3 regions of the Providencia alcalifaciens genome follow, and region 2 is predicted to be linked to each of the others. Evidence: predicted binding sites of a transcription regulator. Region 2 holds the regulator's gene; each other region holds the start of a gene.

What was found. The regulator CRP, encoded in region 2, controls carbon source genes, mostly activating them, when cyclic AMP is high. The targets are predictions, from matches to a motif close to ATGTGANNNNNNTCACAT.
Region 1: a site for CRP is predicted at 2,686-2,703, ahead of cdd (cytidine deaminase). Genes of this name have one in related genera too.
Region 3: a site for CRP is predicted at 1,777-1,794, ahead of LDO73_RS11700 (NupC/NupG family nucleoside CNT transporter). Genes of this name have one in related genera too.

The regions. Positions count from the first base shown of each region.
Region 1 covers NZ_OU659204.1:1,204,674-1,208,928, reverse strand. Annotated here, with positions in the region: gene metG (methionine--tRNA ligase) at 1-1,248, shown strand, start outside; gene LDO73_RS05385 (CidA/LrgA family protein) at 1,417-1,884, shown strand; gene LDO73_RS05380 (CidB/LrgB family autolysis modulator) at 1,884-2,579, shown strand; gene cdd (cytidine deaminase) at 2,759-3,655, shown strand; gene LDO73_RS05370 (hypothetical protein) at 3,941-4,120, opposite strand; gene LDO73_RS05365 (hypothetical protein) at 4,131-4,255, opposite strand, start outside.
Region 2 covers NZ_OU659204.1:372,447-376,701, reverse strand. Annotated here, with positions in the region: gene LDO73_RS01660 (phosphoribulokinase) at 1-794, shown strand, start outside; gene LDO73_RS01655 (OsmC family protein) at 874-1,278, opposite strand; gene crp (cAMP-activated global transcriptional regulator CRP) at 1,602-2,234, shown strand; gene LDO73_RS01645 (hypothetical protein) at 2,448-3,986, shown strand; gene LDO73_RS01640 (aspartate aminotransferase family protein) at 4,047-4,255, opposite strand, start outside.
Region 3 covers NZ_OU659204.1:2,538,745-2,542,999, reverse strand. Annotated here, with positions in the region: gene ligA (NAD-dependent DNA ligase LigA) at 1-1,616, shown strand, start outside; gene LDO73_RS11700 (NupC/NupG family nucleoside CNT transporter) at 1,859-3,043, shown strand; gene LDO73_RS11695 (DUF3820 family protein) at 3,124-3,339, shown strand; gene LDO73_RS11690 (flavin monoamine oxidase family protein) at 3,362-4,255, opposite strand, start outside.

The DNA.
Region 1 (4,255 bases), 830 kb from region 2:
TATATGGGCTCTTTTAAAAACCTGTGCGACAAACGCAGCGATTTAAACTTTGATGAATTTTGGCATAAAGATTCCAAAGCGGATCTTTACCACTTTATCGGTAAAGATATCGTCTATTTCCACAGCCTATTCTGGCCAGCCATGTTAGAAGGCAGCAACTACCGTAAACCAACTAACCTGTTTGTTCACGGTTATGTCACCGTTAATGGTGCAAAAATGTCTAAGTCTCGCGGCACATTTATTACCGCTCGCTCTTATTTAGATCATTTCGATGCTGACTGCCTACGTTATTACTATGCCGCGAAACTCTCTTCACGCATCGACGATATCGACTTGAATTTAGAAGATTTCGTACAGCGTGTGAACAGCGATATCGTTAACAAAGTGGTGAACTTAGCTTCCCGTAACGCAGGTTTTATTGCTAAACGTTTTGCTGGTAAGTTATCTGCAAACTTAGCAGAACCCGCGCTATACCAACAATTTGTTGATGCAGCAAAAGTGATCGGTGACGATTTCACTAACCGTGAATATAGCAAAGCCGTGCGTGAAATTATGGCATTAGCGGATATTGCAAACCGCTATGTGGATGAGAAAGCGCCTTGGGTCGTTGCGAAACAAGAAGGTAAAGACCAAGAACTGCAAGATATCTGCTCAATGGGTATCAACTTATTCCGCGTATTAATGACTTACTTGAAACCAATTCTGCCAAGCTTAACCAAGCGCGTGGAAGAGTTCCTGAAAGTTGAATTAACGTGGGATTCCATCAATACGCCATTACTGAACCACGACGTAGCACCATTTAAAGCGCTATTCAACCGTATTGAATTAGCGAAAGCGGAAGCAATGGTCGAAGCGTCAAAGCAAAGTGCTCAGCCAGTTAAACAGCTGACCGGCCCTCTGGCGGATGATCCTATTCAAGAGGCCATCACATTCGATGATTTCGCGAAAATTGATATGCGCATTGCGCTGATCAAACAAGCTGATTTCGTTGAAGGCTCTGATAAGCTACTGAAGTTACAGTTAGATATCGGTGGTGAAACTCGCCAAGTATTCTCTGGTATCCGTAGCGCTTATCCAGATCCAAAAGTCTTGGAAGGTCGTTTAACCGTAATGGTGGCAAACCTTGCACCACGTAAAATGCGCTTTGGTATCTCCGAAGGTATGGTGATGGCTGCAGGCCCTGGTGGTAAAGACATTTACCTACTTAGCCCAGATAATGGTGCACAACCGGGTATGCAAGTTAAATAAGCCATTGATTGTCGCTCGGGTAACTGAGCAACAAACTTAGCCAATATCAGTACAAAACGGAGCCACTTTAGTGAGCTCCGTTTTTTTATGGGTTTTTATTTGTGATCTCTGGCACAATTTTCAAGTTAATTGTATGATGAATGCCTGTCGAGTAATAGGACAAGTCCCATGTCATTAAAACAAGTATTGAACACCGGATGGCAATATTTGCGAGCCTTCGCAATACTTTACCTCTGCCTGATCATCGGAAATGTGATTTCCAAACTGCTTCCTTTTTCCATTCCCGGTAGTATTGTCGGTATGTTGCTGCTGTTTGTCTTGCTAGCATTGCAGGTCGTCCCTGCTCACTGGGCTAAACCCGGCTGTAGCATCCTACTGAAAAACATGACGATTTTATTCGTTCCCATCGGTGTGGGAATTATGAATTATTATGATTTACTCAGCCAACAGATGATCCCGATTGTCGTCTCTTGCATTGCCAGTACGTTAATTGTCATGATTGTTGTCGCGGTCAGCTCAAACTATATCCATAAAGAACGCCCGATTGTGGGTGTAAAGCCTGATGAAGTTCCTCTTCCTCCTGAAGAACCCATTTCTTCAACCATCAATAATGATAAAACCAAGGGGAAAGAGTGATGTTAGAACATATTTGGTGGTCACTGCCGTTAACTATCGTTGTCTTCTATTTAGCAAGAGCGCTATCAATCAAGTGCAAATTGCCGATTCTGAATCCATTATTACTCACTATCGCGATCATTATTCCGCTACTGATCCTGACGAACACCTCTTATGAGCACTATTTTGCGGGCAGTAAAATACTCAATGATTTATTACAGCCAGCCGTCGTCGCCCTCGCCTTTCCGCTCTACGAGCAAATGCACCAGATTAGAGCGCAATGGAAATCCCTATTTAGTATCTGTTTTGCTGGCAGTATTGTGGCGATGTTTACGGGCGCGACTATTGCTCTGTGGCTAGGAGCAACACCGGATATTGCAGGTTCAATATTACCTAAATCAGTGACAACACCGATAGCGATGGCAGTCGCCGATTCAGTCGGAGGCATCCCCGCTATCAGCGCCGCTTGCGTCCTTTTTGTCGGAATTTTAGGGGCGATGTTCGGTCATAGCCTATTTGATGTTTTGCGTATTCGCACCCACGCATCGCGAGGTTTGGCGATGGGTACCGCTTCTCACGCCTTGGGAACGGCACGTTGTGCAGAAGTTAACTATATTGAAGGGGCTTACAGTTCATTAGCGTTAATGACCTGCGGGGTGATCACCTCGCTGATTGCGCCTTTTATCTTTCCTGTCATTCTTCACTTATTTAGCTAAACTGAATCAATAAGAGAGGTTATTTACCTCTCTTATGCAAATTTCAGTGTAAAAACTTGAGATACATCTCTCATTTAATGAATTTGTTTCATTGATTGCATTCATGAAGTGATCACGATCACATCCAATCCCCCTATTAATTGAATAGAATGAAAACAATTAAATAGGGAGGGTTACTTATGCATTCAAGATTCAAGGCCGCTTGGGCCGAACTTCCAGAAAAGTTACAGTCTGTCCTAAAACCTATTATGGACAAACCTGATTTCTCAGCCATGTTAACCGCTGAGCAAGTAAAGCAAATTAAAGCTGAGAGTGGATGCACTGACAGTGAACTCGCTTTTTCATTATTACCTTTCGCAGCGGCTTACGCTGTTACACCAATTTCTCGCTTTAATGTAGGCGCAATCGCTTGCGGTATCAGTGGTAATCTCTATTTCGGCGCAAATATGGAATTTAACCATGTTTCGATTGGTCAAACTATCCATGCTGAACAATGTGCCATTACCCATGCGTGGTTAAAAGGTGAAAAGCAATTAACCTCCATTACCGTTAACTACACGCCTTGCGGTCACTGCCGACAATTTATGAATGAGCTGCGTGAAGGCGGTAAGATCATGGTGCATTTACCAAAACGCCAAGCTGCAACGCTCCATGAATATTTGCCCGATTCGTTTGGCCCATCAGACCTGAATATCACTACTTTACTTCTCGATAATGTGAACCATGGCTATCAAAATCAAAGCCGCGATAGATTATTATCTGCTGCGGTTGAAGCTGCGAACCAATCTCACGCACCATACAGCGAATCTCACTCGGGTATAGCCGTGCAGTTAAAAGATGGCTCTCTGTTTACAGGTCGTTACGCGGAAAATGCTGCGTTTAACCCAAGCTTACCGCCATTGCAAGCGGCGCTGATTATGGTGAATTTAGCGGGTAAAGATATTCATGCTATCGAGCAAGCTGTGTTAGTGGAAAAACAAGATGCAACTGTGCAGCAGTGGTGTACAACAGAAAATACCTTGCATGCGTTAGGTTGCCAAAAAGTGGAACGTGTTTATTTGAATGAGTCCATTTAAATGTTATTTCATTTAAACCATATTTAATTGAAAACAAATTAAATATTCAAAATTAAGACGGCGGTTATTGTGAGTTTATCAACTTCAATAACCGCCGTTTTTTATTAAAACGTTATTGAGTGTTAATAAAATTAAAATGAGAATCTGGATGATGAGCTGCTATAGCCACCACTGTAGTTAAATTCAGGCATACTTGGTGCTTGCGGCACGCTAAAATCCCTATCAAAAGAGCTTGATGAGTGATTTATGGAGGACATGGGTCTCTTAAGTTATCAACGGTTCGACCTATCTAAAAGAATCACCTTTGACAACACTATTTGCTAGTAATGCATATCGGTCACCTTTACTAGCAAAGTACTCATACATTAATTCAGGTCTTTTAGTTAAAATTAAAATTTTTAAAGCTTTGGATGTATCAGTCCACGTTAATGTTACACTTCCTTGTCTATTGACTTCATTATTCATATGCAAACCCCTATCGTTTTATATGCTTGTAAATAAAGTGAATAACATCACTCTTTATTTCATTCCAAATAACTAAATCTTCAATTTTTATAATGACTTCAACTTTAATTCCTAGTTTTGGAATCAGGAAAGATC
Region 2 (4,255 bases):
TTCGTAAAATTTTCCATCAATTAAATATCCGCCCTGCCACCCTTGAAGGCGATAGTTTTCATCGTTATACCCGCCCTGAAATGGATATGGCCATTCGTAAAGCCCGCGAACAAGGACGCCATATCAGTTATTTCGGCCCAGAAGCCAATGATTTTTCTCTACTTGAACAAACCCTAATTGATTATGCCCAAACGGGTGGTGGCCAATCTCGGAAATATTTACATACTTACGATGAAGCGGTGCCTTACGGTCTGCAACCCGGCACATTTACCCCGTGGGAATCGCTACCCGCCAATACCGATGTGCTGTTTTATGAAGGATTACATGGCGGTGTTGTTACCCCTGAGCACGATGTTGCACAACATGTTGATTTACTTGTAGGTGTAGTGCCGATTGTTAACCTTGAATGGATTCAGAAATTGATCCGCGATACCACCGAGCGAGGGCATTCTCGTGAAGCAGTCATGGATTCCGTGGTACGTTCGATGGGTGATTATATTAACTATATTACGCCACAGTTTTCTCGTACTCATATTAACTTCCAACGGGTTCCTACCGTTGACACCTCTAACCCTTTTTCTGCCAAAGCAATTCCTTCACAGGACGAAAGTTTTATCGTTATTCGCTTTAGAGGATTAGAACAGATCGATTTTCCTTATTTATTATCCATGTTAAATGGCTCGTTTATTTCAGCGATAAATACCATTGTAGTACCCGGTGGGAAATTAGGACTCGCGATGGAGCTTATTATGATGCCATTAGTAGAAAAACTAATGAAACAACGAAATGGATAGTTTGAGATTCTAATTAAATAGATAAATAATAAGATGTTTATCTTAATTATCGATAAGCATCTTATTATCAAGAAAACAATTACGGCATTTTAATTTCGAAACTATGAGTCACATTTACCGTTTTTTCTAACATGATAGCAACGGAACAATATTTTTCTGCTGAAAGTTGAACCGCACGCTCCACCACTTTGTCCGTTAATTCACGTCCCGTCACAATAAAATGCAGGTTGATATCCGTAAAATAACGCGGGGCTTCTTCACGACGTTGTGAAGTTAACTTCACTTCACAATCAACAATATCCTGACGACCTTTTTGTAAAATAGAAACCACATCAATCGCACTGCATCCGCCTGCCGCCATTAGAACCATTTCCATCGGACTTGGTGCTTTGTCGCCTGCATTGCCATCCATCATAATTTGATGACCTGATGCTGACTCACCTAGAAAAGAGAGCCCTTCAACCCACTTTACGCGTGCTTCCATTTTTATTCCTCTCGAAAATAGTGATATTTATCGCCACATTGTTCCATATATCTAGATAATGTTATATCAGCATTATTAAGCTGAAGCGATACAGGGGAGACTTTCCGCATTGGATATGATACAAACAATGGTTAGTTGATAGGATTAAGATCAATACTCAACGATTTAATTGATTATATTATACAATTGATATTAATTTGCATTGACCTAGGGCGATATTAATAATGGGTATCAATGTGACTTAATATGCTAAGCTAGACACTTTGAAGTCAGCCTTTCCCTACTTTTCGAAAGGTTGCAATAACATACAGAGGATAACGCTAATGGTTCTCGGCAAGCCACAAACAGACCCTACTCTTGAATGGTTTTTGTCACACTGCCATATTCATAAGTATCCATCCAAGAGCACTCTGATACATCAGGGTGAAAAAGCAGAAACCCTTTACTACATTGTTAAAGGCTCAGTGGCTGTTTTAATCAAAGATGAAGAAGGCAAGGAAATGATTCTCTCTTACTTAAATCAGGGAGATTTCATTGGCGAACTTGGGTTATTTGAAGAAGGGCAAGAACGAACTGCGTGGGTTCGCGCGAAAGTTGCTTGCGAAGTCGCGGAAATTTCTTACAAAAAATTCCGTCAGCTGATTCAAGTCAATCCAGATATTCTGATGCGCCTTTCTGCGCAAATGGCGAGTCGTTTACAAACCACGTCCGAAAAAGTGGGTAACCTTGCATTCTTAGATGTTACTGGTCGTATTGCTCAAACATTATTGAATTTAGCTAAGCAGCCTGATGCGATGACTCACCCAGACGGTATGCAAATCAAAATTACTCGTCAGGAAATCGGTCAAATCGTAGGTTGTTCTCGCGAAACTGTCGGTCGTATTTTAAAGATGCTGGAAGATCAAAACTTAATCTCCGCACACGGCAAAACGATTGTTGTTTACGGTACTCGCTGATCCCCTTGTTAGCCTCACCCTTCTTGGTGAGGCTTCTATATTGAAATAGCTTTATACTTCACGTACAAAGCTATTTTTCTCTCAATTAAGATCCTTTATATTCCCCCCTCATTTATATATGTTCATTGATGAGTATCGTTTCTTTATATAATTATAGTTAATTATCAAACTAAGATAGTGGTAACTAAACCATTATTAAGAGTTGACGACACGATGATTAAAAATATCAATCCAAGAAACGAAAGCATCATTAATATCAATGATAATAAAATGATAACCACTTCATCATTATCTAATGAAATAAAAAAAACAAATAATATTAGTTTATGCGTATCTGAAAATAACCACCTACCTAATTTAAATTATCAAAAAAAACATTTTGCCGTATCGACTTGCCATTTTGAACCAAGTGAACAAAAAGAAATTAACCTAATTAAATACTCCCCTCCAGTAGAGAAAATAAAACTTCCCTATAAATACCATGAAGCTATTGAAGTTAATGACCATTTTTTAATTCTTAAATCCCCACGTATTTTTAACCATTTCGTCTCAATAAAAAACGAACCATTTATTAATGAAAAACAGGATGCCGAGCTAATGATAATTGATAAAAAAAGCACTCCAGAAACCAACGCTTTTAAAGAGTTTAATTTAAAACGTTCATCAAACCGATTCTCAAATTTTATTTTAGAAATAAAATCAACACATGAAAAAGGTATTCGATATTTAAAAAATATCTTTAAAAAAAATAATAATGAAAAATTTTTTGTTACCTTTAAAAACATAATTGAAACCCAAAAAAAACATGAAGAAACAATAGAAAACAATGTAATAACTTATCAAAACACCGCTTCGACTCAAAAGATTGAAAATAACCTTAACACGCTAAAATCATTAAAATCCAATCTGGATGAGCAATTAAAAAAAATAGAGACAGACAAAGAAAATGCAATAAAAGCAGATGAAGAGAGAATAAAAAAAGAAGCTGAATCAAGCATGATACAGAAAAATTCTATTTCAAAAATAAAAAATGAGAATAAAACAAAGAGCAGTGATACCGAATTTGAGTTCAATGATGAGCTTGATTGGGATAATGACACTAGTGACTTGCAAGATAATTTACAAAAAAAAATTACCGAGCGCCTCGTTAAATTAGCAATTCCATCAACTCATCAGCTCGATAAATTACTTGTCGATAAAACAGACATGAAGTCAATAAATCGACTTCTTAAAGATATGGATTCACTGAACGAACGAGAAAGTAAACTATTTTCTAGCAATGAAAGCTTAAATTCCAACTCATCTGGCTATTTTTCAGAAACAACGGGGGAATCAGGATATAGTTCAGAAGAAACAACAAAGATGCATATAAAAAATGATCATATTACCACTCAAAAAAATAATGAGTTAAAAAGCAAAAAAGCAGAAAATACAGAGACACCGCAGAAAAAAACATATTTTTTCGTGAAGCCAAAGAAAAAAACATATCAATTTGATGGGAAAATATACCAAACTAAAACATCAATGCTAAGAGCTAAACATAATAGTGAAAAATATCAGTTTTCACTAAATGAAAACTCACCAGACATAGCATCAAATCAAGGAAAACCCGATACTAAAAAATTAGATGCGCTGTTGGAAAAAACGCAAGAAACCCTTCATGGTCTAAATAGTCTAAGCGAGCAAATAGCCAAAGAAGAAGTACATTCTGCGAAGATTAAAATAAAATTAGCTAAGCTTAATAACAAGTAACAACTTGAATAATAGTTCAGTAACAGAGGCAAATATGCCTCTGTTACTATAAAAAAACAATTAACCCAACAGTTTACTAATTGCTGTTTCTAACTTCGCCATACCGCTATTGATTTCATCTTCAGAAATAATCAGCGATGGTGTAAAGCGCAATACATTCGTGCCCGCATTCAGCATCATCAGCCCTTCTGCCGCACAAGCTTGCAAAATATCTTTTGAGCGATTCAGTAATTTGCCATTTAGTTCTGCGCCAATTAATAAGCCCATAC
Region 3 (4,255 bases), 1.8 Mb from region 2:
CCCGTGGTGATGGTACTGTTGGCGAAAATATCACGGCCAACGTACGCACAATCAAAGCGATTCCGCTGCGTTTACGCGGGGATAATATTCCTGCTCGTGTTGAAATTCGTGGTGAAGTTTTTATGCCTCAAAAAGGCTTTGAGGCCATGAACGAAGAAGCACGTAAAACGGATGGTAAGATTTTCGCTAACCCACGTAATGCGGCGGCGGGCTCTCTTCGGCAGTTAGACCCGCGTATTACGGCTAAACGCCCATTAACCTTTTACTGTTATGGTGTCGGGGTGGTGGAAGGAAAAACATTGCCAGATACCCATTATGAACGCTTGATGCAGTTTAAAGCGTGGGGGCTGCCAGTGAGTGAGCATGTGCAATTACGTGTTGGTTGCCAGCAAGTGCTTGATTTCTATCATCATGTTGAAAACATTCGCCCGACACTCGGTTTTGATATCGATGGTGTCGTGATTAAAGTGAATGATATTGCCACTCAAGAAGAATTAGGTTTTGTTTCCCGAGCACCGCGCTGGGCAACGGCGTTTAAATTTCCTGCTCAAGAACAAATCACCTTACTGAAAGATGTCGAATTCCAAGTGGGGCGCACAGGAGCGATTACGCCAGTGGCTCGTTTAGAGCCAGTGCAAGTCGCCGGTGTTGTGGTGAGCAATGCCACACTCCATAACGCAGATGAAATTGACCGTTTGGGCGTCCGCATTGGGGATACCGTCGTGATCCGCCGCGCAGGGGATGTTATTCCTCAAATCGTGAGTGTCGTTATGGATAAACGCCCAGCGGATAGTCGTGAAATTCTATTCCCGACCCATTGCCCTGTGTGTGGTTCTGATATTGAACGTATTGAGGGGGAGGCGGTGGCTCGCTGTACTGGCGGATTAACCTGTGGTGCACAATTAAAAGAGTCACTGAAACATTTTGTTTCTCGTCGTGCGATGGATGTCGATGGGATGGGCGATAAAATTATTGAGCAGTTGGTCGACGCGGAATATGTGAAAAATGCGGCGCAGCTCTATCAATTATCAGCGGGTAAATTAACTGGTCTAGAAAGAATGGGACCAAAATCCGCGCAAAAACTTATTGATGCGCTCGAAAAATCCAAACAATCTACACTGGCTCGCTTTATCTATGCATTAGGGATCCGTGAAGTGGGTGAGGCGACGGCGGCAAACCTCGCGGCGCATTATGCATCATTAGACGCGGTGATGGCGGCGGATGAAGAATCACTGAAAACCGTTCAAGATATTGGTGAAGTGGTGGCGAAGCATGTGGTGCATTTCTTCCGCGAAGAGCACAATCGCCAAGTTATTCATGATTTACTGACCATTGCGAACATCCACTGGCCTGAAGTGAAAGTGATTAACAGTGCTGAAATTGATAGCCCTTTTGCGGGAAAAACGGTCGTACTGACTGGGTCGATGTCAACGCTTTCCCGCGATGATGCTAAAGATAGATTGGTGGCTTTAGGTGCGAAGGTAGCGGGCAGTGTATCGAAGAAAACCGACCTGGTGATTGCCGGTGAAGCGGCAGGCTCAAAGTTAGTGAAAGCGACAGAATTGGGTATAAAAGTCATTGATGAAGAAGAATTAATTCGTTTGCTGAATATCTAATCGTGACCTATATTTAATGCGCAATGCCATTATCGTCCACCGTGATAATGGCATTTCTTATTTTCTGGCTAACATTTTTACAGTTGTTATTAATGTGTTACTCGTGAAACGTGATCTGCTCGTGACTTTTGAAAGATAGGCTGAGTCAGTTTTCATATTAATGTGACATTAATCTCATTTAAATGTTGTCTATTACATAGAATATGCGCATAGACTGATTCGTAACTTTGTTGGAGTCAAAAATGACCTCGATCCTGCACTTTATTTTATCCATCGTCATCATCGGCGCTCTCGCGATTTTAGCGAGTAGCAACCGTAGAGGGATCCGCCCTCGCTATGTTATTCAATTGCTTGTGATCCAAATCGCACTCGCTTACCTGTTCTTAAAATCAGGTATCGGTGAGTCTTTCGTTCTTGGTGTTGCTGGCGTATTTACCCATTTATTGGGTTATGCGGCAGAAGGGACCAAATTTATCTTCGGAGGAATGATTGAAGGCAACTTAGCATTCTTCTTCCTGCAAGTGTTGTGTCCAATTATCTTTATCTCCGCGCTGATTGGTATTTTACAACATATTAAAGTCCTGCCTTTCGTGATCCGTATCATCGGTACGGTGTTATCGAAAGTAAACGGTATGGGTAAACTTGAGTCATTCAACGCAGTAAGTTCATTGCTGTTGGGTCAGTCCGAAAACTTTATTGCCTATAAAGATCAATTAAGCAGCATGTCAGAAAGAAGAATGTACACCATGGCAGCAACGGCGATGTCTACCGTTTCAATGTCCATCGTGGGTGCATACATGACCATGTTAGACCCAAAATATGTGGTTGCCGCTCTGGTCTTAAACATGTTTGGTACATTCGTGGTGTTATCACTGATCAACCCGTACCCACCAGAAGGGGAAAAAGAGATCCAAATGCGCAGCCTGCATGAAGGTCAAAGCTTCTTCGAAATGCTGGGTGAATATATTCTTGCTGGGTTTAAAGTTGCGATTATCGTTTCTGCGATGTTGATTGGTTTTATCGCATTGATTGCGATGATTAATGGTATTTTTTCAGCTGTTTTTGGTGTGACGTTCCAAACTATGCTGGGCTATGTATTCTATCCATTTGCTTGGATGTTAGGCATCCCTGCGAATGAAGCGCTACAAGTTGGTGGCATCATGGCAGTGAAAATGGTGACTAACGAATTCGTGGCAATGGATGGTTTAAAAGCGGTGGCATCTGGTTTATCTGACCGCTCTGTGGGCATCCTATCTGTATTCTTAGTGTCATTCGCTAACTTCTCTTCCATCGGTATTATTGCTGGTGCAATTAAAGGGTTAGACGAAAAACAAGGTAATACCGTTGCACGTTTTGGCCTGAAATTACTGTACGGTTCAACGCTGGTAAGCTTCTTATCTGCTGCGGTGGTTGGATTAATCCTGTAGTCATCTCGGCAAAAAGTGTTACAGTGAGAAACGGCATTCAGTGAATGCCGTTTTTTTATATCTAAAACAAGAGCGGATAAATGGAAAAACAAGACTTACTTGATATCGCCAATACATCGATGCCATTTGGTAAATATAAAGGTTGCGTCCTGATTGATCTTCCCGAGGAATATCTACTGTGGTTTTATAAAAAAGGGGAGTTTCCGGCAGGGCGATTGGGGCAATTAATGGAGATGACGCTCGGGCTGAAGATAGAAGGGCTAGAGAGCATTGTTAAGCCCCTAAAACGAAAATAAGGGTTAGAGGCTTAATCGATGGTTATTGTGCGTTAAGTACCGTGGTAGCGACGTCTATACCCGATTGGTAAGCCCCATGCACCGTACCGGCCCCTAACAACGCTAAATGTTCTCCTGCAAAGAAAATTTTGTTATCAATAGGCTGCTTTAATTGGGCAATTTGATCCACAGAATAGTTAGGAGCGGGGTAGCTAAACGAACCATAAGCGTAAATATCCTTTTCCCACTCGGTTTTTATCAGTCGTATAGGCGCGGGTACATCATCAAATACCTTACTGAGCGATTCTTGCAGCTCATGCCATGCGGTGTGTTCATCACACTCCTCTAGCCATTTTGCGGACAATCCACCGAATAAAAACAGTAACGTTGGTTTTTGGTAAATCCCACTCACATCCATAAAATTTAGCCAATAATCAGACTCATGGATATACATACTATTGACGTTGTTGAGTGCGTTTTTACGCCAAAAAGCCTGTTCAAAGGTGACAAATAACTTGTTGAATACACCGAAACCTAACTGATTAATGGCTTCTTGAGTTTTTTCAGGCAGTATAGGTGTGAAATGAATTTTATTTTTCTTCAATACCCCAAGTGGTACGGTCACAACGACTTTATTGGCATTGAACTGTTGTCCATCAAACGTAGTGACAGTGACATAATTGTCTAAGTAATGGATATGTTCAACAGGGTGGTTAAGGTGAATATCCAGCCCACTTGATAGCGTTTCGATAATTTGTGAATATCCACGAGGGAAAATAACTTCATCACCTTCACAAAAGCCCTCGAGTTGTAAAAAATGGGGGGATAATGTCTCTAATGTGCAAGCACAGGGATCTTCAGCGATAGCTTCAAAAAATTCATGTAAACCTGTTTGTAGCTGTTCAAACAGGGATTGACTTGCATGGTGATCTACGGT